2 regions of the Alkalihalophilus pseudofirmus genome follow, and region 1 is predicted to be linked to the other one. Evidence: a T-box and tRNA genes for the amino acid it is inferred to sense, from the RefSeq annotation. Region 1 holds a T-box; the other holds one or more tRNA genes.
The links. A T-box is a leader RNA that pairs with one kind of tRNA and senses whether it is charged. The one in region 1 lies ahead of ileS (isoleucine--tRNA ligase), so its partner is inferred to be a tRNA-Ile.

Region 1 (12,230 bases):
GTAATCATAGGAGAAGTGGCCAACGGAACAATTAATATAATTGGAGTAGGAAACACTCATTCTGAAGGAATTAGAAAAGGTGCAATTGTAGATATTGATGAGACTGTTCGATCTATAAAAAGAGCAGTTGAACAAGCTGAGAGAATGGTAGGGCTATCGATTAAACAAGTCATAGTCGGAGTGAATGGCAACCATGTTCAATTACAGCCGTGTCACGGAGTTGTCGCTGTTTCAAGCCCTGACCGTGAAATTGGTGATGAAGATATCGCTCGAGTGATCGATGCTGCACAAGTTGTATCTATTCCGCCAGAGCGAGAAATTATCGATGTTATTCCGAAGCAGTTTGTAGTAGATGGTTTAGATGAAATTAACGATCCACGTGGAATGATTGGTGTTAGGTTAGAAATGGAAGGTACAATTATTACTGGATCTAAGACCATATTACATAATTTACTTAGATGTGTGGAACGCGCAGGGTTACAAATTGCAGATATTTGTCTGCAGCCGCTTGCATCTGGTTCTGTTGCTATCTCAAAAGATGAGAAGAATCTCGGAGTTTGTTTGATTGATATTGGCGGCGGTTCCGCTACTGTATCAGTTTTTGAACAGGGTACACTCCAGTCAACATCTGTTCTTCCAATCGGCGGGGATCATATTACCAATGACATAGCGATTGGCCTGAGGGTGTCGACGGAAGAAGCGGAACGAATTAAAGTAAAATACGGGCACTCTTTTATTGATGAAGCTTCTGATGAGGAGCGCTTTAGCGTTTCTGCTATCGGCAGTGGAGAAAAAGATGAATTCAGCCAATATGATTTAGCTCATATTATTGAACCTCGTATGGAAGAAGTGTTTGAGCTGATCTATAAGGAGATCATGAGGCTGGGCTATCGAGACTTTCCAAGTGGCTATGTCTTAACGGGCGGGACCGTGATGATTCCTGGAGTGTTAGAACTTGCTAAGGAGTTATTGCAAGGTAACGTCAGGGTAGCTATACCTGATTACATTGGTGTACGTGAACCTCAGTACACAACAAGTGTTGGTTTGATACAATTTGCGTACAAAAATGTTAAAATTCAAGGCAAAGAAATTGCTGCTTCTGTAGCAGATTATGAAGCGACAGAACAACCGCAAGATCAGAAACGCAGTACGAAGAATGAAAAAGCACAATCAAGAACAGAAGAAAAACCAAAAGCTAAATCTAAGATGAAGAATTGGTTTAAAGTGTTCTTTGAATAAGAGCGAACGAGGCAATAGTCTGATTAGGGGGACCTTAAATGTTAGAATTTGAAATGGATATGGATCAGTTAGCACAGATAAAAGTTATTGGTGTAGGTGGCGGCGGTAGTAATGCCGTTAACCGAATGATTGAAAATGGACTGCAAGGAGTAGAGTTTATTGCAGTTAATACAGATGCTCAAGCCCTCCACTTATCGAAAGCTGAAACTAAACTTCAGCTAGGCGGAAAGTTAACACGCGGTCTTGGTGCAGGAGCAAATCCTGAAATCGGGAAAAAAGCTGCTGAAGAAAGCCGCGAGCATTTAGAAGAAGCACTTCAAGGTGCTGACATGGTATTTATCACTGCTGGTATGGGTGGTGGAACAGGGACTGGTGCAGCGCCTGTTATTGCAGAGGTTGCTAAAGAAATTGGAGCTTTAACAGTAGGTGTTGTTACACGTCCATTTACGTTTGAAGGCCGTAAACGTCAAACGCAGGCAGCTACAGGAATTCAAGCTTTAAAAGAAAAAGTAGATACACTTATTGTGATTCCAAATGACCGTCTTCTTGAAATTGTTGATAAAAACACACCGATGCTTGAAGCATTCCGTGAAGCAGATAACGTGCTTCGTCAAGGTGTACAAGGTATTTCTGACTTGATTGCTGTACCTGGATTAATTAACCTTGACTTCGCCGATGTGAAAACAATTATGACAGATAAAGGTTCAGCATTAATGGGTATTGGGATTGCTACAGGTGAGAACAGAGCATCTGAAGCGGCTAAAAAAGCCATCTCAAGTCCATTACTTGAAACATCTGTTGATGGCGCACAAGGTGTTTTAATGAATATTACGGGTGGATCTAACTTAAGTTTATATGAAGTGCATGAAGCAGCTGAGATTGTTTCTGCAGCTTCAGATGCTGAAGTGAACATGATCTTTGGTTCCGTTATTAATGAGAATTTAAAAGATGAAATCGTTGTTACTGTTATTGCAACTGGATTTGATGACACTGAAAATAAACCTCAGCGTCAAACACCTCAAAATCAAATGAAACAACAGCAACAACAACAACAAGCAAAACCACAGCAAGAAGAACCTCAAAAAGAATCTAGGTTCCAGCAGCAAGCACCGCAACCTCAAGATTCTTCTGACACATTAGATATTCCTACGTTCTTACGTAATCGTAGAAATCGTTCAAGATAACAAGGGAAGCATCAGCGCCTAGCGCTGATGCTTTTTTTTATGTTTTATACTCTTCGTCCAGAGATAGACATATTCAGTGAAAATCTATCAAAATTACATCGAATTACTCGTCATGAATTGACAGACTAATTAATAGACTTTATATATACTTAATTTCAAAAGAATGGTAAGAAGGGATGCGATGACTCTTTATCTTGATGTAATCTGGTTTCTTAATTTTTGTATTGATTATTTATTAATTGCTCTCACAGCCATTGTACTAAAGAGACGATTTAACCGAATCCGCTTTATAGTTGGCGCGCTTTTTGCATCTTTGATTGTTTTTTTGATGTTCACACCATTAGGCGCTTTATTCTATCAGCCTTGGATGAAAGCAATCTATTCTATATTTATAATCCTTATCGCATTTGGTTTTAAGAGATGGAGTTATTTCTTTCAGGGACTATTGATGTTTTACTTTGTCACCTTTATGACTGGCGGTGGATTGTTTGCTCTTCACTTTTTTTGGCAGACTGAAATTGATTTTCTAGCTGCTGTTTCCTCTCCTGCACAAGCCGGGTTTGGGAGCGGAATCAGCTGGGTGTTTGTAGTCTTTGGATTTCCACTCGTATGGTATTTTTCTAAAGCTAGAATCGAGACGATTGAAGTGAAAAAAATTCATTACGAGCAGCTAGCAATCGTTACGATTCACCTCTTTGGCCAGTCTATTAAAACACAAGGCCTAATAGATAGTGGCAATAAGCTGCATGATCCTATAACACGTGTGCCAGTCATGATCATTGAGACAACTTGCTTAGAGGAAACGTTCGGACAAGATGTCATTTCTGCTATCTCAACTTTAGACGTATTTAATGATTCAGGTAGCAAATTATCAGATGAATGGATGAAGAGGACGAAGATTATTCCGTATAAAGTAATTGGACAGAGCAATCCATTTCTAACGGCCATTAAACCAGATAGTGTCTCGATTGAACATGATGGACAAGTGTACCATTCCAACCAAGTTTTGATTGGACTTCAAGAAGAATCACTATCACCTGATCAAGCCTATCAATGTATCATTCACCCCGCGCTTGTAAGACAACCCTCTATAAGCCCTGTCGCAAATTAAAGATTATTACCTTACATCATAGGAGGCGATTTTATTGTTAAAACTTAAATTAAGGCTATTGTGGTATCGAATTATGCACAAGCTGGGAATGAAGCCAGATGAGATTTATTATATCGGGGGCAGTGAAGCCTTGCCCCCGCCGCTTTCTAAAGAAGAAGAAGCCGTATTGTTGAAGAAACTACCAACGGGTGACAAAGCCGTTCGATCGATGCTGATCGAGAGAAACCTGCGTCTTGTGGTGTATATAGCGAGGAAGTTTGAAAACACAGGAATCAATATAGAGGATCTAATCAGCATAGGAACCATCGGTCTCATAAAAGCGGTAAATACCTTTAATCCTGAAAAGAAAATTAAGCTCGCAACCTATGCTTCTCGTTGTATAGAAAATGAAATTCTGATGTATTTACGGAGAAACAATAAAACAAGGTCTGAAGTGTCCTTTGATGAGCCTCTTAACATCGATTGGGATGGCAACGAGTTATTGTTGTCAGATGTACTTGGAACAGAAGAGGATATTATTACGCGCGGAATTGAAGAAAAAGTAGATCGTAAATTATTAGTAAAAGCTCTTCATACGTTAAATGAACGTGAAAAGCAGATCATGGAGCTTCGTTTTGGACTTGCTGGGGAAGAAGAAAAAACACAGAAAGATGTGGCAGATATGCTTGGGATCTCTCAATCCTATATATCCCGTTTAGAAAAACGAATTATTAAACGACTACAAAAAGAGTTCAATAAAATGGTGTAAAAAATTTTTTTACTGAAGTTTTCGTTTCGTATCAAGCTCTCTCCCTTTTAGTCAAAATTGACTGATTTTAGCTTGTGCATATTTTTCCCACCTCAGGAGATACTTTACTTGACATCATCTCCCGCGTTAGGAGGGAAAGAATTGACACGAAATAAAGTTGAAATCTGTGGGGTAGATACATCAAAGCTTCCAGTATTAAAAAACACCGAAATGCGCGAATTATTTACTCAGTTACAAAGTGGTGATGACAGTGCAAGAGAAGTGTTAGTTAATGGTAATTTACGTTTAGTGTTAAGCGTTATTCAACGATTCAACAATCGCGGGGAGTACGTCGATGATTTATTTCAAGTAGGTTGTATTGGGTTAATGAAATCAATTGACAACTTTGATTTAAGTCAAAATGTCAAATTTTCAACGTATGCAGTACCTATGATTATTGGTGAGATAAGAAGGTATCTGCGTGATAATAATCCAATACGAGTTTCAAGGTCTTTACGTGATATCGCTTATAAAGCGCTGCAGGTCAGAGATCAACTGATGGCTGAAAAAAAGCGTGAAAATGAGCCGACAGTACAAGAGATTGCAAAAGTTCTTGATGTGCCAAAAGAAGATGTGGTTTTTGCCCTTGATGCAATTCAAGACCCTGTCTCTTTGTTTGAACCGATTTACAATGATGGGGGAGACCCAATCTTTGTAATGGATCAAATAAGTGATGAGCGTAATAAGGATGTTAACTGGGTAGAAGAAATTGCATTAAAAGAAGCCATGATCCGCCTGAATGATCGAGAAAAAATGATTTTAAATATGCGCTTCTTCCAAGGGAAAACTCAAATGGAAGTCGCTGATGAAATTGGTATTTCACAAGCTCAAGTATCAAGGCTAGAAAAGGCCGCTATCCAACAAATGAATAAGCATGCTCAAAGTTAACACGTTTTGTAAACAAATCAATCAGCAAAAGGCTCTTACGAACGATTTCGTAAGGGCTTTTTGTCATTTCAACCCATAGTCTCAGTTAACTTGTTCATAATTTATAGAACTAAGCGCATACAATGGGAGGAGAGGGTATGACTGAAAAAGAGGTGATGATTCACATGATGAAAATATCTGATCTGCAGGCAAAAGATATCGTTAACATGGAGAATGGAAAAAGGCTGGGTCACTTAACCGATTTAGATATTAATTTACAAACAGGTGAAATTGAAGCAATGGTAATTAACGGGTCGGGTAAGATGATGGGGCTTTTTGGCAGGGAAGAACAGGAAGTGATCATTCCATGGAAGAACATCATTAAAATTGGTTCCGATGTTATATTAGTTGAAGTACCTGAAGGGTTTAGACGGCCATTTACTAATATGAGCCAGCAAACGACAACAAGAAGGCGTTGAAAATGGAATAAAGTCGTTTCTTGTAAGCGGTCAATTATGGTAAACTATAACCAAACTAAGTTTTTAGAAGCAGCAAGTCGGAGGTGTAACATAATGGGAGAGGTATTTAGTGAAATCCACCCAGAGTGTTTAGCAGTAGAACAATGGCAAAACGAAAACTCAGATCTTGTTGCTGGCATTACAACAAGAAAGGGCGGATTAAGCGAGCCGCCTTTTAATACCCTTAATATGGGGTTCCATGTGAATGATGAATTAGATACTGTATTAAAAAATCGTGAGAGATTTGCTGAAATTATTTCCTTTCCTTTGAGTCAATGGGTAGGTTCAGAACAGGTCCATGGTTCAACAATACAAAAAGTAACAAAAGAAGACATGGGTTTAGGAGCAAGAACAATACAGGATGCGATTTCTGCTGCAGATGGTTTGTATACCAAGGAGCGAGGAATCTTATTAACCAGCCTATATGCAGACTGTGTACCTTTGCTTTTCTTTGCAAGAAATCACAGAATAATTGGTGTCGCCCATGCAGGCTGGAAGGGAACTGTCCAATTAATTGGTCCTAAGATGATTGAGAAATGGAACAATGATGAAGGAGTTCCTCTTAATGATATTCAGGTGGCTATTGCACCTTGCATTAGTAAAGAGGCATACGAAGTTGATGATTTTGTCATTAATAAGGTGATTAATGCACTACCCTATGCTGAAGAAAAAGTAGTTTACACAAAAAAGGCAAATGGAAAATATCAATTAGATTTAAGGTTATTAAATAAGCATTTATTAATTGAAGCTGGCATCGAAGAACGAAATATTTATGTTTCTTCTATTTGTACAGCTGAAGATGACAGACTCTATTCATACCGGGCTGAATCAGGTAAAACAGGCAGATTTATGAGTTATATCGGCCTTAGGTAAATGGTTGGTAAGAAGAAAGTAAGGTGAAGTGAATATGTCAGTCAAGGAGAATTTTGACAAAATACAAAGTGAAATAGCGTCTATTTGTGAGCGGATCGGTAGAGATCCTGCCTCGATAAATGTGGTTGCAGTGACCAAATATGTCAGCAACGAGCGAGCAAAAGAGGCGATTGATGCAGGCGTTGTTCATTTAGGGGAAAATAGAGCGGAAGGATTAGCTATGAAACAAGAAGACATTCAAGAACAGGTTTCTTGGCATTTTATAGGCTCCCTCCAGTCAAAAAAAGTAAAAAAAGTAGCCCCTCATATTTCTTATCTGCACTCTCTTGATCGGGTGTCGCTTGCTAAAGAATTGGACAAGCGTTTAGATAGGGAACTGGCATGTTTTGTTCAAGTAAATGTCTCAAAAGAAGAGTCGAAAGCAGGTCTTGATATAGAGGAAGTAGATGAGTTTATACAAGAGTTAGCAGCGTACCCTTCCTTGAAAATTATAGGTTTAATGACAATGGCGCCATTTGTCAATGATCCCGAAGAGACGAGACCAATCTTTAAGGCCTTAAAGAAACTTCAATTAGATATTCAGGCTAAAAACTATTCTCATGCTCCGTGTACAGAGCTGTCAATGGGAATGTCTAATGACTACCAAGTAGCTATTGAAGAAGGAGCCACCTTTATACGTATTGGTACATCACTTGTCGGCAATGAGAAAAAAGAAGGAAATTGATAAAAGAGGACAACTATTAAGAGGAGGGATGGTTTATGGGGATGAAAAAGAAATTTAAGCGATTTTTTGAATTAGAAGATGACGTAAGGGAATATGAAGAGGTTGTCGAAGAAGCTTCAGAAGATGAAATAGAGCCCACTCCCCAAAGAGGGAAAAAAAGCAGTGATAAGCAGCAGGCAGCAAATGTTGTAAGTCTACAAAGCGTGCAAAAAGGGGCTAAAGTCATTTTAGTGGAACCTAGAACATATGATGAGGCACAGGAGATTGCCGACCATCTTAAAAGCCGCAAAGCCGTCATTATCAATTTACAACGCGTCTCCCATGACCAGGCAAAGCGGGTAGTCGATTTTTTGAGTGGGACAGTGTATGCTATTGGAGGAGACATTCAAAAGCTAGGTCAAAATATTTTCTTGTGTACACCTGATAATGTAGATGTTTCAGGAACCATTACAGAAATGATGCAAGATCAGTTTGATCGTTAAGGTATGGTAAAGGTGGTGAAGTATTCGTGCAAACAATAGGTGCATTGCTTTATAACGCAATGTATATATACTCATTTTTAATTATTGGATATATTCTTATGTCTTGGTTCCCGAATGCCCGTGAATCCTCTTTCGGGCAATTTTTAGGAAGCATTGTCGAGCCATATTTGGAACCATTCAGACGTTTTATTCCGCCGCTAGGTATGATTGATTTATCGCCGATTGTAGCGATTATTGTTCTACGTTTAGCGAGCGCGGGAGTTCTTGCCATTTTTAGTTAAGGTGAAGGATACGGGCAGCTTAATTGAAGGAGTTCGATTAAAGGAGTTCGTTCATGTCGATTTTTCAGCATTTTAGGGAAGAAGAAAGGCCTTTTGTTGAACAAGTATTATCGTGGAAAGAGGAAGTCAGTGTGATGCATCAAGAGCGCAGAACCGATTTCCTTGACCCAAGAGAGCAAGATATTGTTCGATTAATTATTGGAAATGATGACGAGCTGTCGTATCAATTTTTTGGAGGAGCAGATGACTCTGAGAGAAAGAGAGCTTATCTTTGCCCTTCCTATTTAGTAATTGAACAATCTCATTTTAATTTAGCTTATTTCTCGATAAATTACCCTGCCAAATTCATTACGCTCACCCATTCTGATGTATTAGGTTCTTTGATGAATATTGGGCTTAAACGAGAAAAATTTGGGGATATCATGATTACTCAGGATGATATTCAATTAGTTGTAGCAAGTGAAATCGCTGACTTCGTGAAAATGAATGTAGAGAAGATTGGTAAGGCTAGTATTGACTTAGTGCCTATTTCACTTGAACAACTAAAAACACCTGAAGATAAATGGACGGAGGAAGGTATGACCGTTTCCTCAATGAGGCTTGATGTCATCCTCTCAGAAATTTATAATCTTTCTCGTGCAAAAGTGAAGCCGTATATTGAAAGAGGCTTCGTAAAAGTGAATTGGCGGGTAACAGATCACGTGGACTTCTTAGTTAAAGAAGGAGATTACATATCTGTTCGTGGACACGGACGCAGTAAAGTGCTAGAACAATTAGGCCGGACAAAAAAAGATAAAATTAGAATTCGTTACGCGAGATTATTATAGTCAGATAATGATGTTTCCAATTATTTCTTTGTGGGAATAAAAGGTTTTACTCTTTTTTTGTCGAATATAAGAAAAATAAACTACAGAGTAATGAAAAAGTGAAATTCCAAGAAAAGTTTAAAATTGGGGGTGGCAAAGGTGCCTTTAACACCATTAGATATTCACAACAAGGAATTTACCAGAGGTTTCAGAGGGTATGATGAAGATGAAGTCAATGAATTTCTTGATCAAGTCATTAAAGACTATGAAGCTGTGCTGCGTGAGAAGAAAGAATTGTTTGATCGAGTAACTGATTTAGATGAGAAGCTTGAGCACTTTAAGAACATTGAAGAAACATTAAACAAGTCTATTCTAGTTGCTCAAGAGTCAGCAGAAGAGGTAAGGCGCAATGCGCAAAAAGAAGCTCAGTTAATCGTTAAAGAAGCTGAGAAGAATGCTGATCGTATTATTAATGATTCTTTATCAAAGTCACGTAAAATCATGATTGAGATGGAAGAATTAAAAAAGCAGGCATCTGTTTATAAAATGCGTTTCAAAATGTTAATTGAAGCGCAATTAGAGATGTTAAAAACAGATGACTGGGACGAGTTTGTCGAGCCAGAAGAACATGAATTGGAAAAAGAACAATCCTAATTCATTCATTTTCGCTGTGCACCTTGCACAGCGCATCTCATTTAGCATATAATAATGATTACTTATATAGCATACGACAATGATAAGGGATAGTATGTAAGGAATCTTAGAGAAGCGATTCAGGGGTGGTGCGAGCCTGAACTATAGATCTTTACAGAAAATCACCCTTTAGTTTTGCACCGAACGAAGTTGATCTAGTAGGCTGCGACGTCACGTTCACGTTACGAATGCTAAGTGGAGAGAAATCGTTATTGCACGGTATTCATGCATTACACTATTTCTTTTCATTAGGGTGGTACCACGGGTAAGTCTTCTCGTCCCTATTTGGGATGAGGGGACTTTTTTTGTTTTCGTGCTATACGTTAGGAATGATTCACATAAATGTTTCACAATAATCGAGTGGTGAAAACAACAAGGAGGAAATAAGGAATGGATTATAAACAAACGTTACTTATGCCAAAAACGGATTTCCCGATGCGCGGGAACTTACCGAACAATGAACCGAAACGTCAAGAAAAATGGAACGAGCAAGATATTTACCAAGCCGTGCAAAAAAGAACAGAAGGTCGTCCTCTATTTGTACTGCATGATGGACCTCCTTATGCCAATGGCGATATTCACATGGGTCATGCTTTAAACAAAGTACTGAAAGACTTCATTGTTCGCTATAAATCAATGAATGGATTTCATGCTCCATATGTACCTGGTTGGGACACACATGGTCTGCCAATTGAAACAGCCTTAACTAAAAACGGTAAAGTAAAACGCAAGGAAATGACCGTTGCTGCTTTTCGTAAGCTTTGTGAAGAGTATGCACGTGAGCAAGTCAGCCGTCAGCGTGAACAATTTATGCGGTTAGGTGTCAGAGGAGATTGGTGGAACCCTTATGTAACCCTGGATAAAGAATATGAAGCTCAGCAAATTAAAGTATTCGGTGATATGGCTAAAAAAGGCTATATCTACAAAGGGAAAAAACCTGTTTATTGGTCGCCTTCTTCTGAATCAGCTTTAGCTGAAGCTGAAATTGAGTATCATGACAAACGTTCGCCTTCTATTTATGTGGCTTTTAATATTAAGGATGGCAAAAATGTTTTAGTTGGTGATGAGAAAATCATTATTTGGACAACAACTCCTTGGACGATCCCAGCAAACTTAGGAATTTCTGTACATCCTGAGCTTGATTACAACGTAGTCAAAGTAAATGACGAGAAATATGTCGTTGCAGCTGGCTTACTTGAAAAGCTTCAAGCTGAATTTGAATGGGAGCAAGTAGAAGTTGAAAAAACTGTAAAAGGTCAAGAGCTTGAGCATGTTGTGGCCACCCACCCGCTTTACGGACGTGATTCACTCGTTATGTGTGGAGACCATGTAACACTAGATGCTGGTACAGGTTGTGTTCATACAGCACCAGGACACGGGGAAGAAGATTATCTTGTCGGACAAAAGTATGGTCTGGATGTTTTATGCCCGGTTGATGATAAAGGGAATATGACAGAGGAAGCTCCTGGATTTGAAGGAATGTTTTATGATCAGGCGAATAAGCCGATTACTGAAAAGCTCGATGAAGTGGGCGCATTAATGAAATTAACATTCATTACACACTCTTATGCTCATGATTGGAGAACAAAAAAGCCGGTAATTTATCGTGCTACAGCTCAATGGTTTGCTTCCATTGCTGATTTCCGAGATGAGCTTCTTCAAGCGATTAACGATGTAGAATGGATCCCTTCATGGGGAGAAACAAGACTTTACAACATGGTTCGTGACCGTGGGGATTGGTGTATTTCGAGACAGCGTGCATGGGGTGTGCCTATTCCGGTATTTTACGGGGAAAATGGTGAACCGATTATCACGGATGAAACGATCGATCATGTATCAGCACTTTTCCGTGAACACGGGTCAAATATTTGGTTTGAATGGGATACAAAAGAGTTATTGCCTGAAGGCTTTATTTCAGAACATAGTCCAAACGGTGAATTTACTCGTGAAATGGATATTATGGATGTATGGTTTGACTCAGGTTCATCCCATCAAGCGGTACTTGAAGAACGAGCAGAATTAGCTCGCCCGGCAGATCTATACCTTGAAGGTTCAGACCAATATCGCGGCTGGTTTAACTCTTCTTTATCAACTAGTGTTGCCGTAACTGGAAAAGCACCATATAAAGGCGTACTAAGCCACGGGTTTGCTCTTGATGGTGAAGGGCGCAAGATGAGTAAGTCGGTAGGTAATGTTGTCGTTCCTAACGATGTTATGAAGCAATTGGGAGCCGACATTTTAAGGCTTTGGGTAGCTTCTGTAGATTATCAGTCTGATGTACGTGTTTCTGATAAGATTTTAAAGCAAGTATCTGAGTCTTATCGTAAAATTCGTAACACCTTCCGTTTCTTGCTCGGTAATTTACATGACTTTGATCCTGCTGTGAATCGTGTAAAGAACGAGGATCTTGATGGCGTTCATTTATTTATGCTTGTTAAATTAAATGAAGTGATTGAAAAGGTAAAAGATGCATATGATCAATACCAATTCTCTACTGTTTATCACACGATCCATAATTTCTGCACAATTGAATTAAGTTCGTTCTATATGGATCTGGCTAAAGATACTCTTTATATTGAACATGCAGATCACGCTGAGCGTCGTAAAATTCAAACGGTTATGTACGAAAGTGTTCTTACGTTAACGAAGCTAGTATCACCGATCC
Region 2 (12,230 bases), 1.5 Mb from region 1:
TCACGCGTTTCCGGTTCAGTGATCTCAAATGTGAGTACATTAAAGGCAAGCCAGTAAAATCCAAACCCTATACCGAGCAGCGCACCTAATATCACTAAATAATGATTCGCAACATCACCTAATAAAAGCACTGTCGTATAAAATCCAGCTAGGAAAATGACCCCTAACCTAAGCACAATCACACGGTCAATTTTCTTCGCCCACCTTCCGGCTAATATAAATGTTAATGGCTGAAAGATAACAGCCGTTAAATTATATAAGGCTAAATCAATAAACTCCCCTGACTGCTTCCACAAATAAACGTTAACAAACGTATTAGAAAGCGCAATACTTAGGGCATATAACCCCCCAATCGTTAGGAGAAGCACTAAATCTCTCGTTACCTCTACATCTCCAAGCAATTTTTGAATAACAGACTTCTTCACCGACTCCACCACCCTTACTCAGTAGTGTGTCTTAACAAAAACCCGTTATACAAAATAAAAGCGGAAAGGGGCGTTTTGCGGCGTCAAGCTTTTCAGGCAGAAACTGGCTTGGCCGCCATTGCCAAACAGTTTTTGAATGAAAAGACCTCGAGCCGCTGCCCATTGAAGCTGGATAAATAAAAGCGGAAAGGGCTTGTTTATGAGCGACAAGTCCTGGACGGCCGGTAATAAGAGGTCGCTTTTTTTACCTCGTTTAACGGTAAGAAGGAACCTCGAGCGAATAGCCCTTGAAGCTGGACAAAATAATAGCGGAAAGGGATGTTTAGCTTTGCCAATAAAAAAAAAGCAAAGCCCGCTTGGACTTTGCTTTTCCTATTATCATTTAGCTTTTGCTTATTATTTAGCTTCTGCGTAACGTTTTGAAACCTCTTCCCAGTTAACTACATTCCAGAATGCGTTGATGTAGTCGGGACGACGGTTTTGGTAGTTTAAGTAGTAAGCATGCTCCCAAACATCTAATCCTAGGATTGGTGTTTTACCTTCCATAAGAGGCGTATCTTGGTTTGGAGTGCTTGTAACAGCAAGCTTTCCGCCATCAACAATTAGCCATGCCCAACCAGAACCGAAACGGTTAGCTCCTGCATCAGCAAATTTTTCTTTGAATGCTTCAAAGCTGCCAAATTCAGAATTAATTGCATCTGCTAATTCGCCAGTTGGTGCACCGCCACCATTCGGGCTAAGGATTTGCCAGAAGAATGTGTGGTTAGCATGTCCGCCACCATTGTTACGTACTGCACCACGAATGTTCTCAGGTACTGCATCAAGGTTACTTACAAGCTCTTCAATGCTTTTGCTTTGAAGATCATCATGTCCTTCAAGTGCTGCATTTAATTTAGTGATGTAAGTGTTGTGATGCTTCCCGTGGTGAATATTCATTGTTTGCTCATCAATATGAGGTTCTAGAGCGTTTGCTGCGTAAGGTAATTGTGGTAATTCGTAAGCCATTTCAAAATCTCCTCCTTATAATGAATACATGTGTAACTTGGGACGTCTTTTCCCAAAAGGCAAATGACTTAATCAACAGTTATGTTTCTTAAGTCTTTCCGCTTCTACATTACCAAAATCTTCTCTTTGTTGCAACGATAATGCACTATTCTTTCGATTTCGCACACCTTTATACATTTCCCACTACCTAACCCCTTTAAACAAGATGGATCATAAATTCATTTCTTGTCCCATAAGAATGTAATAACTTAGCTTTAAAGGAGGATCTAATGTCGTGGATTGAAGCTTTATTCATAGGGTTTATACAAGGAATTTCAGAATTTCTTCCCATCTCAAGCAGTGCTCATCTCCTCATTTTTGAAAAACTGCTTAAGATAAATATGAGTGATAGCCCCTTAACATTTGAAGTGTTTCTGCATTTAGCATCTTTGCTTGCCGTTTTATTGTATTTTAGAAAAGATGTGTTGAAGCTTTTACAGGGTTCTTATCAATATCTTTTTAAGAAAGACCAACGAAGCGAAGGCGATTTCAGATTTACTGCTTTAATGGCCGCCTCTACTCTTATTACAATGATTGTCGGTAAGCTGATGGAAGGTTGGTTTGGAGACTCCATCACCAATACAGCGACGATCGGCGCTGCTCTGATTATCACCGGGATCTTTTTAATCTTAATTGAACATGGTGTAAATGAGGGATTGAGGGGACCAAAGGAAATAACATGGGGGCATGCGGTATTAATCGGGCTCGGGCAGGCATTAGCAGTCATACCAGGCATATCACGTGCGGGAAGTACTCTCGTTGTGGCCCTGTGGTGCGGTTTGAACAAAGAGACAGCTCTTCGCTACTCCTTTTTACTCTCCATTCCGATTATATCTGGAATCACCCTTTTAAAACTTCCTGAGATTATCGGGCAATTTACAGACGGTGTGGGCCTTGAATTATGGCTAGCCTTTATTTCTTCCTTTTTGTTTGCCATAATTAGTATTAAGTGGTTGATTGCCATGGTTCAAAAAGCAAAATTAAGTTATTTCGCCGTGTACTGTATTTCACTTGGTCTTATCACTTGGATATTCTTAACCTAAACATTAAGAAATCGTCATAATTCAGAGCCGCACGTGAATAAAGCGGGCATGGTTATGTCACCCAGCGGCCGGAAATTTAATTGTATGTTTTCAATCAGTTTATGCGCTAATTAGAGAAGTGATTGCGCGGGTGGATCACAGAATTGAATCGATTGATCGCTTAATTGCGTCACTCTGCTTTTATTGCGGCGGTTCAAACTCCAATTGCGTCACTCTTACACCAAATTGTATCGTTTCAGAGCTGAATCGCTTCCATTTGCCCTCGCCTAATATAGTTATTCAACACAAAAGAGCTGCCCGAGGGGGCAGCTCTTTTTCTATGTAAATCAATTATCATTATGTATGGCGGAGGAAGAGGGATTCGAACCCCCGCGCGGTTTAACCCGCCTGTCGGTTTTCAAGACCGATCCCTTCAGCCGGACTTGGGTATTCCTCCGCAATATAAAACTATGGTGGACCCTGTAGGACTCGAACCTACGACCGATCGGTTATGAGCCGACTGCTCTAACCAACTGAGCTAAGGGTCCTCGTATGGGGCGACTGATGGGAATCGAACCCACGAATGCCGGAACCACAATCCGGTGCGTTAACCACTTCGCCACAATCGCCATTTGTTTATGATAAGTAATAAGGATAGCGGCGGAGGGGATCGAACCCCCGACCTCACGGGTATGAACCGTACGCTCTAGCCAGCTGAGCTACACCGCCATAATGGCTCCACAGGTAGGACTCGAACCTACGACCGATCGGTTAACAGCCGATTGCTCTACCACTGAGCTACTGTGGAATATGTTATGTATCATCCGTCTTTTGTTGAAGACAAGAATTATAATACCAACCAACGGAGATAAAGTCAATATGTTTTTTTATTTTTGTACGCTTATATTTCAAAGAGGTACAACACTTATTAGACGCTTGTTCATTATAGCATAACTCACCTTTAAAAAGTTCCAGTTCCACTCACATTCCATTAATGAATTGGCTGCTTTAAATCAATCCTGTTAACCAATTCCTATCACACAAAAAAAAGAAGCTGCCCCGCTAGGACAGCTCCAAATGTTAGCGAACTTCTCCAATCACTGCTTCAGCAATATTCACTGAGTGGTCACCAATACGTTCTAAGTTACTAACAATATCTACAAACACAATGCCTGCTGCGCCTGAACATCTTCCTTCATTGACGCGGGCAATATGCTGTTTACGGAGTTTGCGCTCCATCTTATCAATAAGATCTTCCTTCTCAAGAACAGAACGGGCTTGATCAGTATCTCCGTTATCTAGGGAGGAGATAGCTTCTTGCAAAGTAGAGATCGTCAAATCAAACATCTCACGTAAGTCACTAATCGCTGTATCTGACATGACTACTTTATGAGTCTTTTGATAATCCTTTAGCTCTACAATATTTTCTATGTGATCACCAATACGTTCAATATCACGGACAGTATCCATAAGCATGGAATGCATCTTAGAATCTTGATCAGATAACGAACGTGATGAAATTTGAATAAGGTATTCTGTGATTTTACGGTCTAAGTTATTGATCGCACTTTCAAACTGTGTCGCCATTTCGGCATGACGTTTCTGTCCATTCTCTAAGTATTGACTTACTTCAATAAGTCCTTTCTCAGAGAAATCGGCCATTCGAATAACCTCTTGCTTGGCTTGTCCTAATGCAATAGCAGGTGATCTTCCGATAAAGCGAGGATCTAAGTGCTTCGCTTTATATTCAATGTTGTACTCATCACCAGGCACAAGCTTTGTCACAATAACAGCCAACAAGGCTACAAACGGAAGCTGAATCAGCGTGTTTGATACGTTGAATATCCCATGTGCAAAAGCAATTGTCATCGGACGGTTCAACCCTAGTTCTACCGCTAAGAAACTTACTAAGTTGTAGAACAGCGGAAATACAATTAAAACAATAACTGTACCGATCAAATTAAAAATTACATGTGTTAATGCTGCACGTTTTGCCGCAACAGATGCGCCAATCGCAGCTAAAATAGCTGTAATCGTTGTCCCGATATTATCTCCAAACAATACCGGAAGCACAGCATCTAAGGTCATCGCCCCTTGATCGTATAGCTGCTGCAAGAGTCCAATTGATGCGCTGGAACTTTGTACGGCAACTGTAAAAATAGTACCGATCAACACACCAAGCAGCGGATTATCTGCCATTTGAACCGTTAAATCAGCAAATGCTTGCAGTTCTCGCAATGGCTTTAACCCTTCTCCCATAAGGTCTAACCCGTAGAATAATGCACCAAATCCAAAGATAACTTGGCCGTAATTATTCACTTTCTTCTGTTTAATAAAGAAGATCAAGGCCGCCCCTACAGCAATGATTGGCAGTGAGTAGGCTGAGATTTTAATACCGATAATGAACGCTGTTACCGTCGTTCCAATATTAGCACCCATTATTACACCGATCGCTTGCTTCAATGTCATAAAACCAGCATTAACAAGCCCAATCGTTAAAACCGTTGTACCGGTACTTGTTTGAAGCAATACAGTAACAAATATCCCGGCAAAAACCCCCATAACAGGGTTCGTCGTAAACTTGTCCAATAAGTCACGCAGTCTCTCCCCTGCTACTTTTTGAAGGCCGTCCCCCATGAATTTGATCCCAAAAAGGAATATTCCGAGACCTCCAAAAAACATGAACAAAAGTGTCTGTAAATCCACTTAATCTCATCCCCTCATTTTAGAAAGTCATTCCTATTTAATTTTTCGACTTTCGACAAACCTCAACAATGACACCCCATCTATTATTAAGCATTTATAAACATTTTGTAAATATGATTTTTTAAAAAATTTTAAAGCATCTTGAACATTCGCCAAATAATGCTTGTTCACGTATTTGAAACTTGTTGATTTTAACGGCTTCAGATAGAATATGTGTTGATATGAGAGGAGAATAAAATGAACGCTTTCCAATTTTTCTATAAAAGCCTATTTGATAAAAAAGTAATAGCATACAGCCGGTTTCAGCCTATCACAAAAGCACTGCTGCATGTTTTGATGGTTGTGTTTATTGCATGTATACCTTTTATTGTCTCTTTAATAATGACGTATGTATCCAGCATAAACCAGCTAGAAGAGAGCCTTGAAAACGACATGCCAGCCTTTTCACTAAGGGACGGCGAGCTGCAAGCAGAGGTGGATGAACCCTATGTAAATGAATCCCTGTCTGAAGGTGTCTTTGTCCTTGACCCAAATAATCAATTAACTACCCAAGACCTTGAACAGCTTGGCGAAGGAATTATTTTTCAACAGAATGAAGCGCTCCTATTCAGATATGGTTCAACACATTCTGTTAATTATTCTTTAATAGGGCTCCAAGAGGTCAGTGACACAGAGCTTAACGAGCGGCTAACTGATATTAAAGGATTCCTCCCGTTATTGCTCGCTATCATATCATTGCTTATGTACAGCGGCGTATTAGGACTTGCTTTTCTCGGGATAACAATCTTGGCCTTTGTTGCTTTATTATTTAGAGGTACCAGAAAAAACATTCAGTATCGTCATATGTGGTTAATTACAGCTTATGCGATGACCCTTCCTGTGATCTTATTTGCTTGGGCAGACGTTTTTATAGGAGGCATCCCTGGATACTTCTTAGTTTTGGCTGTACTTTGTATGATTGTCTATGCGCTAAGCGCTATTCCAAAACCAAAACAAAAAACCAAGTGATGAGCCTGATCAGGCCTCATCGCTTGGTTTTTCTTCGTTAATCTTCTTTACCACAATTCGTGTCCCATCAACATCTGTGACTTTCACCGTCATATTTGCCTCAAGCCATTGTCCCCCGCTTGTTGCACTATAATGTTTATCTTCAATTTCGACCGTTCCCGTAGGCCTGAACGCACTAAGGGTTCTACCTTCTTTACCTACCAGCTCTCGGTAATCTTCTCTTAAAGAGTTATATCCCATATCTCCTGTCAAACGGTCTTTTAACGTAAGACGAGCCCAGAGATCACGAGATGGAAATACTTTCAAAAATAAACCAGAACTAAATCCACCTACTAAAAAGCCCATTGATACTAAAATACCATAAATTAAATCTGGTGCAGGCAAAGCTAGACCTGTAATCATAAGAAGCACACCTAATAAGGCGACTGTCCCATCAGTAATTACTTTACCATCTACAATAATCAGTGCTAAACCAACGACATAAAGAATGACGACCCAAAATCCTACGTCACCCGCTAGGTGATAAGAGAAATACATAGCCATAATGGCCACACCGAGTATCGCGAAAATCCCTCTCATTCTAACAAGAAGTTCACCAAATAAGAATAATGTGCCTAAAAAGACTACAAAAAAGCCGATTGTTGCGGAATCTAGCCATTCCATATAAACGTCCCTCCTCTTTTTATGTATATACGAAAAGAAATAAAAATTGTTTCAATTTTTTGGTTATATATAACGATGAATAGTTAAATCGTTCCCTTGGTCAAGATAATCATACAACTACATGATAATACAGATCAATTCAGGAGGTATTGAAATGAAAAAAGCAGGAAAAAAGATGATTGAAAAAGCGAAAAAACAGTCAGTCAAACCCTTCGAAAAGACAGTCCCTGCATACATACATCGTACTACACCTTATCGTTCTGTGTAAAAGAAAAAGAGAGGGAACCCTCTCCCTCTCTTATGCCTCAGATGTAAATAGTCCTTTAAGTGCTTCAATTAACTGAGCGATCACTTCTAGAAAACGACTAATAAAGTTCTGCGTGTCTTCACGTGCTAAAAATTCACCTAAGTTATCGCGGACTTTAGAGATTTGATCTTGTACCTGATCCCAGTTAATATTTAAGTCCTTCATTCGCATGAATAATGAAACCAGTCCATCAAGTTCTTGCTCTGTCAGTTCAATCCCAAGTTCTGCTGCAATCCGTCTGATAAGTTCTCTAAGATCCTCTTCAGATTCTACCGGATTATTTGCAATTTCTTCTTTAATTCGGTTCATAAGTTCAGTAGCTTCTTCTACCCCGATCGACTCGGCAAGCTCTGCCGTACGGACCATTTCTTCGTTCGCTACTTGCTTTTGCTCTTCAGGAATCTCAATTTCAGCTGCAATTTCATACGCTTTAATCAGACCTGTTAAAGCAGCTGTCCCTGAAACAGGGAATGGAGCTGTGACATAAATTTCAGCATCTTCCACACCTGCAGTTACTAATGCGTTCGCATACATGCCTTCAGATACCCATGTAATATTATTCGTTTCTACATTGATTCCAGCCCCTTGCTCCGCCAAAGTGATCTTTGTAGAAGATAAGGCACGCGTACCAATTTGTGAGGAGCTAATATAATCACCCAAGTATTCTCTTTCTTCTTGGTTACTGACTGTAATAATCTCTGTCTCTTCAGTCTCATTCATTTCAGCTAAAATCTTTTCTCGATCAGCTGGTGATAGATTTTCCCCCAATGTGACAATCACGTCTCCAGGTGCAGCGTCTGCTAAAGCAGCTGCTGGCAAGAGCATTGGATACAATAACGTAAACACGAGAACAAGCGACAGCAGTTTCTTCCATGAGTGTTTCAAATTAATCTCTCCTTTATTCTGACCACTTACCGGCCATACGGCATTCATCATTTACCAACTATTAGCAACTATATAACGAATGCTCTACTCATTAGGAAACAGTTTTTACAGAAAAAAGAAAAGGGACTTTAGATCTATCTTTTATTCATTCTCATGAAGTTTGATGGGTTTCACATGTTTTCCCAATTGGCAGACACGTCCAATTCCATACTAAAACCACACATGTCACACCTGCTAAAAGTAGGATGTTAAAGCTCATTTGCATACGGTCATCTAACCATACACCAAAAAAGTACGGTCCAAAAGCAACGCCAAGAAAACGGACCATAGAATAAATGGAAAAGATCATTCCTTTTATCTGCTGATTGACAACAGCAGCCACAGCCGCACTGCATCCCGGCAACAGAAAGCCAAGTCCGATTGAAAGAAGGCTGGTTAGCAGTAAATCACTTAAGAAGCCGCTTGTAAAAATAAAAACCAATGCCACCAAAATGAAAAGCAATAAACCTGTCAAAATACACCTTTTAATTTGATCTGCATTTTTCAAAGCATACTTACCTGTCAAAAGGGAACAAACTGTTAAAAGAAGTAATGGTACCGCTAATACAAGACCTTTGATTAACCCATTAGAAGAATACATTCCTTCCCATTCATAAGAAAGTAAAAAGAGAAATCCGAACAACAAAAACATTCCGGCACCGCTTGCTAAAAAAATAGGCATCAGAACATTTCTTTCACTTTTAATAAACTGAATTGCTTCTCTGATCATCCCCTTGCCTTTTTCTTGGCGCACAGCTTCATTTTTCGGAATAACTAAATAAAAGCCCATAAATGCTAAAAGGGCTGCCGCTAAATACACAACAAAACTGTAATACCATACTCCAAGTAATACCGCTCCTCCTATGACAGGACTGATCACTTTTCCAACCCCATTAAAACTTTCAATTGATGCTAGCGCTTGATTCCGTTTATCTCCTTGAAACAATTCCGCTGCAAGCACCATCGCAATCGGCGTCACTCCTCCTGCTCCAATCCCTTGAATGAATCTTCCGGCAAGAATCGCTTCAAACGATTGAAAAACAGAGCCAGCCCCAGAAATGATGCATCCTAACATGACAATCAGCAATGAAACCATCACTATATTTCGTCTGCCATAACGATCACTCAATAGGCCGCTAACAGGAATAAACAGTGCAGAAGGAACAGAAAAGATCGTTAAGATTAATCCAGCTTGCGCGGTCGATACCCCAAGTTCAGCTTGCATAAATGGGAGGACCGGTATGAACATGGAGTTGCCAAGAACCATCACAATAGGCAGAAGTCCAATTATAGTAAGCACTAACAACGGACGAGCATTCTCTGTTTGTTTCAATGTATTCACCACGCCTTTTTTTATGTCCATTCATTTTTAAATAGCTTGTCATACTTTTCCAAGATCAACATACACTTATAGAAAGAACGATTGTCTGTCGTGTGATATTTCATCTAAATGGCAGGAGATCCTGAGGGAGGGACAAGCATGAAACGGATTGGATTCGGACTTATTATCCTGATCATCCTTTATAGTGTTTATTATGATCTAACGATTGGCACTTTACCCAATGGCCTTACAGCAGCACCTGAGGAAACGGTTGAAATTGAAGAAGCGGAGTCTGTCATGACCAATGAAGTAAGCGAAGAACCAGTGATTACAGAACCATTTGTTGAAGTGGTCGTTGAACCTGGGTATACCGTTCTCTCAATTGTTGAACATTTACATGAAGGAATTGTTCCCTTCCCTGCCTCCATTCAAGAAGTCATTTTTGATTTCAAACACTTGAATCAAGGGATTGAGCCTGAAAACATTCAAATAGGAGAAACGTATAAGTTTCCTTATTACGGCAATCAATGACTTTCTTCTTGCCAAATCGAAACGCTCATTGATAGAATGAATACGTATCTCATGAGTGACTAGGCAAAAATGGCTGAAACCATTTTTGTTATAAAAGGAGCGATTGGTCAATGACCGAATTAACACATCGTACAAAAACTCGTCCAGTTAAGGTCGGTAATTTGACGATTGGTGGAAACAATGAAGTAGTTGTTCAAAGTATGACTACGACCAAAACACATGACGTTGAAGCAACTGTTGCAGAAATTAAACGATTAGAAGAAGCGGGCTGTCAGGTTGTTCGTGTCGCTTGTCCAGACATGCGTGCAGCGGAAGCTATCGCTGACATTAAAGCACAAATCTCTATTCCACTAGTAGTTGATATTCATTTTGATTACAAATTAGCTTTAAAAGCTATTGAAGGCGGAGCAGATAAAATCCGTATTAACCCGGGTAATATCGGCCGCCGCGAGAAAGTTGAAGCTGTTGTTAAGGCTGCTAAAGAAAAAGGTATTCCGATTCGTATCGGTGTAAATGCTGGATCGCTTGAAAAGCGCATCCTAGAAAAATACGGTTACCCAACGGCTGATGGGATGGTTGAAAGTGCTCTTCATCATATTAAAATTTTAGAAGACCTGGATTTCCATGACATCATCGTTTCAATGAAAGCCTCTGATGTGAATCTTGCTATTGAAGCATATGAAAAAGCAGCGAAAGCTTTTGACTACCCGCTTCACTTAGGTATTACCGAATCAGGTACATTGTTTGCTGGTACAATTAAAAGTGCTGCTGGCCTCGGAGCCATCTTAAACATGGGCATTGGTAACACTGTGCGTATTTCATTAAGTGCAGACCCTGTAGAAGAAGTAAAAGTTGCCAGAGAGCTGTTAAAGTCGTTTGGACTAGCGTCAAATGCAGCCACTCTTATCTCTTGTCCTACTTGCGGACGAATTGAGATTGACCTTATCAGTATTGCAAATGAGGTTGAAGACTATATTTCAACGATTAAAGCACCGATTAAAGTGGCCGTTCTTGGATGTGCTGTAAATGGTCCTGGGGAAGCCCGTGAAGCCGACATCGGCATTGCAGGGGCACGTGGTGAAGGACTGCTGTTTATGAAAGGTGAAATCGTGCGTAAAGTACCGGAAGAAACTATGGTCGAGGAATTAAAGCGTGAAATTGATAAAATTGCTGAAGAATATTTTGAAGCACAACGTCAATTAGAAAAAGCATAAGCCACCAGGCTTATGCTTTTTCATTATGGAGTGATAATTAGTTATACTCCTGCTCCCACATCTCCTACCGCTAAAAAAACGGCGAGAAAAAGACGGTCATTAAAATCGACACAGCCCCGATACCAATAGCCCAGTTACCGAGCGAGGTAGAGCCGATACGACGTGATACAAAACCAATAACAATCCCAGCTGCTCCAAGCAATACTGGTAAGAAGAATAACGATAAGATGGAAAGAACAATCGCAAAGGTTCCAACACCACGGCCAGCCGTGACATCATCTTCATTGCTGTAAGCTGTATCTCTGCGTTCTGCTGACTCAACCGTTTGGTCTTCGTCAAAAGGACGCGCACCAGCCATTCCATTTACCGCTGCATACTCAGCTGCGCTTTCTTCTTGGAAGCTCGGTTGAAGTGGATATTCTGAGTTAACAGGTTCCTCTTCTACCTCAGCATGATTTTCTGCCTCTCGTTCTTCTTCTGATAACGCTAGTGAAAGGTCACGGTCATCATCTCGTCCTTCAACATGGTTATTTACCAAAGTTAAAGAACGATCATCCTCATCCAACAAGCGAATGGGTTCATCTTTTGGATGCTTATCATCTGCCATACGAATCCCTCACTTTCAAATTTTGTGGGAGCAGTAATAGTATGACGCCAGCACGTAAAATTATCGGAGTTAATCTTTACAAGTGCAGGAAATGATCTAGACTTCCCTCCCCTCTTTCGTGTAAGGTAGGTATAGAATAAAGAAGTTTGAATAAATCTTTACGAATACTGAGCTATGAGGTGAACCAAATGACAACTAAGAAGAGATTTGGATTGGATATAGATGGAACAGTCACAGATCCTAATACGTTTGTTCCACACTTAAATAAACATTTTAAGCAGTCACTCACTTTAGACGACCTTACACAATACGATTTAACATCTATTCTTAAGATCTCGGAAAAAGAATTTTGGGACTGGATGACTAAACATGAAGGAACCATTTATAGTGAAGCAAAGCTTGCACCTTATGCTGAAAATATTCTTCATAATTGGTCTAGACAGCATGATTTGATTTAT

Region 2: it encodes a tRNA-Ile, which carries the amino acid that the T-box ahead of ileS (isoleucine--tRNA ligase) is inferred to sense. The anticodon was not compared.

What each region holds. Positions count from the first base shown of each region.
Region 1 covers NZ_CP117835.1:2,670,265-2,682,494, reverse strand. The annotation lists gene ftsA (cell division protein FtsA) at 1-1,239, shown strand, start outside; gene ftsZ (cell division protein FtsZ) at 1,278-2,423, shown strand; gene spoIIGA (sigma-E processing peptidase SpoIIGA) at 2,605-3,534, shown strand; gene sigE (RNA polymerase sporulation sigma factor SigE) at 3,569-4,282, shown strand; gene sigG (RNA polymerase sporulation sigma factor SigG) at 4,391-5,209, shown strand; gene PQ478_RS14295 (YlmC/YmxH family sporulation protein) at 5,374-5,667, shown strand; gene pgeF (peptidoglycan editing factor PgeF) at 5,761-6,579, shown strand; gene PQ478_RS14285 (YggS family pyridoxal phosphate-dependent enzyme) at 6,614-7,303, shown strand; gene PQ478_RS14280 (cell division protein SepF) at 7,339-7,785, shown strand; gene PQ478_RS14275 (YggT family protein) at 7,812-8,066, shown strand; gene PQ478_RS14270 (YlmH family RNA-binding protein) at 8,120-8,893, shown strand; gene PQ478_RS14265 (DivIVA domain-containing protein) at 9,032-9,526, shown strand; T-box leader at 9,597-9,851, shown strand; gene ileS (isoleucine--tRNA ligase) at 9,956-12,230, shown strand, end outside.
Region 2 covers NZ_CP117835.1:1,162,376-1,174,605, reverse strand. The annotation lists gene PQ478_RS06060 (MFS transporter) at 1-425, opposite strand, end outside; gene PQ478_RS06055 (superoxide dismutase) at 822-1,430, opposite strand; gene PQ478_RS06050 (undecaprenyl-diphosphate phosphatase) at 1,700-2,512, shown strand; tRNA gene PQ478_RS06045 (tRNA-Ser) at 2,856-2,948, opposite strand; tRNA gene PQ478_RS06040 (tRNA-Ile) at 2,963-3,039, opposite strand; tRNA gene PQ478_RS06035 (tRNA-His) at 3,045-3,120, opposite strand; tRNA gene PQ478_RS06030 (tRNA-Met) at 3,147-3,220, opposite strand; tRNA gene PQ478_RS06025 (tRNA-Asn) at 3,225-3,299, opposite strand; gene PQ478_RS06020 (Na/Pi cotransporter family protein) at 3,572-5,197, opposite strand; gene PQ478_RS06015 (DUF1189 domain-containing protein) at 5,435-6,205, shown strand; gene PQ478_RS06010 (NfeD family protein) at 6,215-6,868, opposite strand; gene PQ478_RS06005 (DUF1002 domain-containing protein) at 7,167-8,060, opposite strand; gene PQ478_RS06000 (MFS transporter) at 8,212-9,432, opposite strand; gene PQ478_RS05995 (hypothetical protein) at 9,580-9,951, shown strand; gene ispG (flavodoxin-dependent (E)-4-hydroxy-3-methylbut-2-enyl-diphosphate synthase) at 10,062-11,165, shown strand; gene PQ478_RS05985 (DUF4190 domain-containing protein) at 11,236-11,772, opposite strand; gene PQ478_RS05980 (5' nucleotidase, NT5C type) at 11,961-12,230, shown strand, end outside.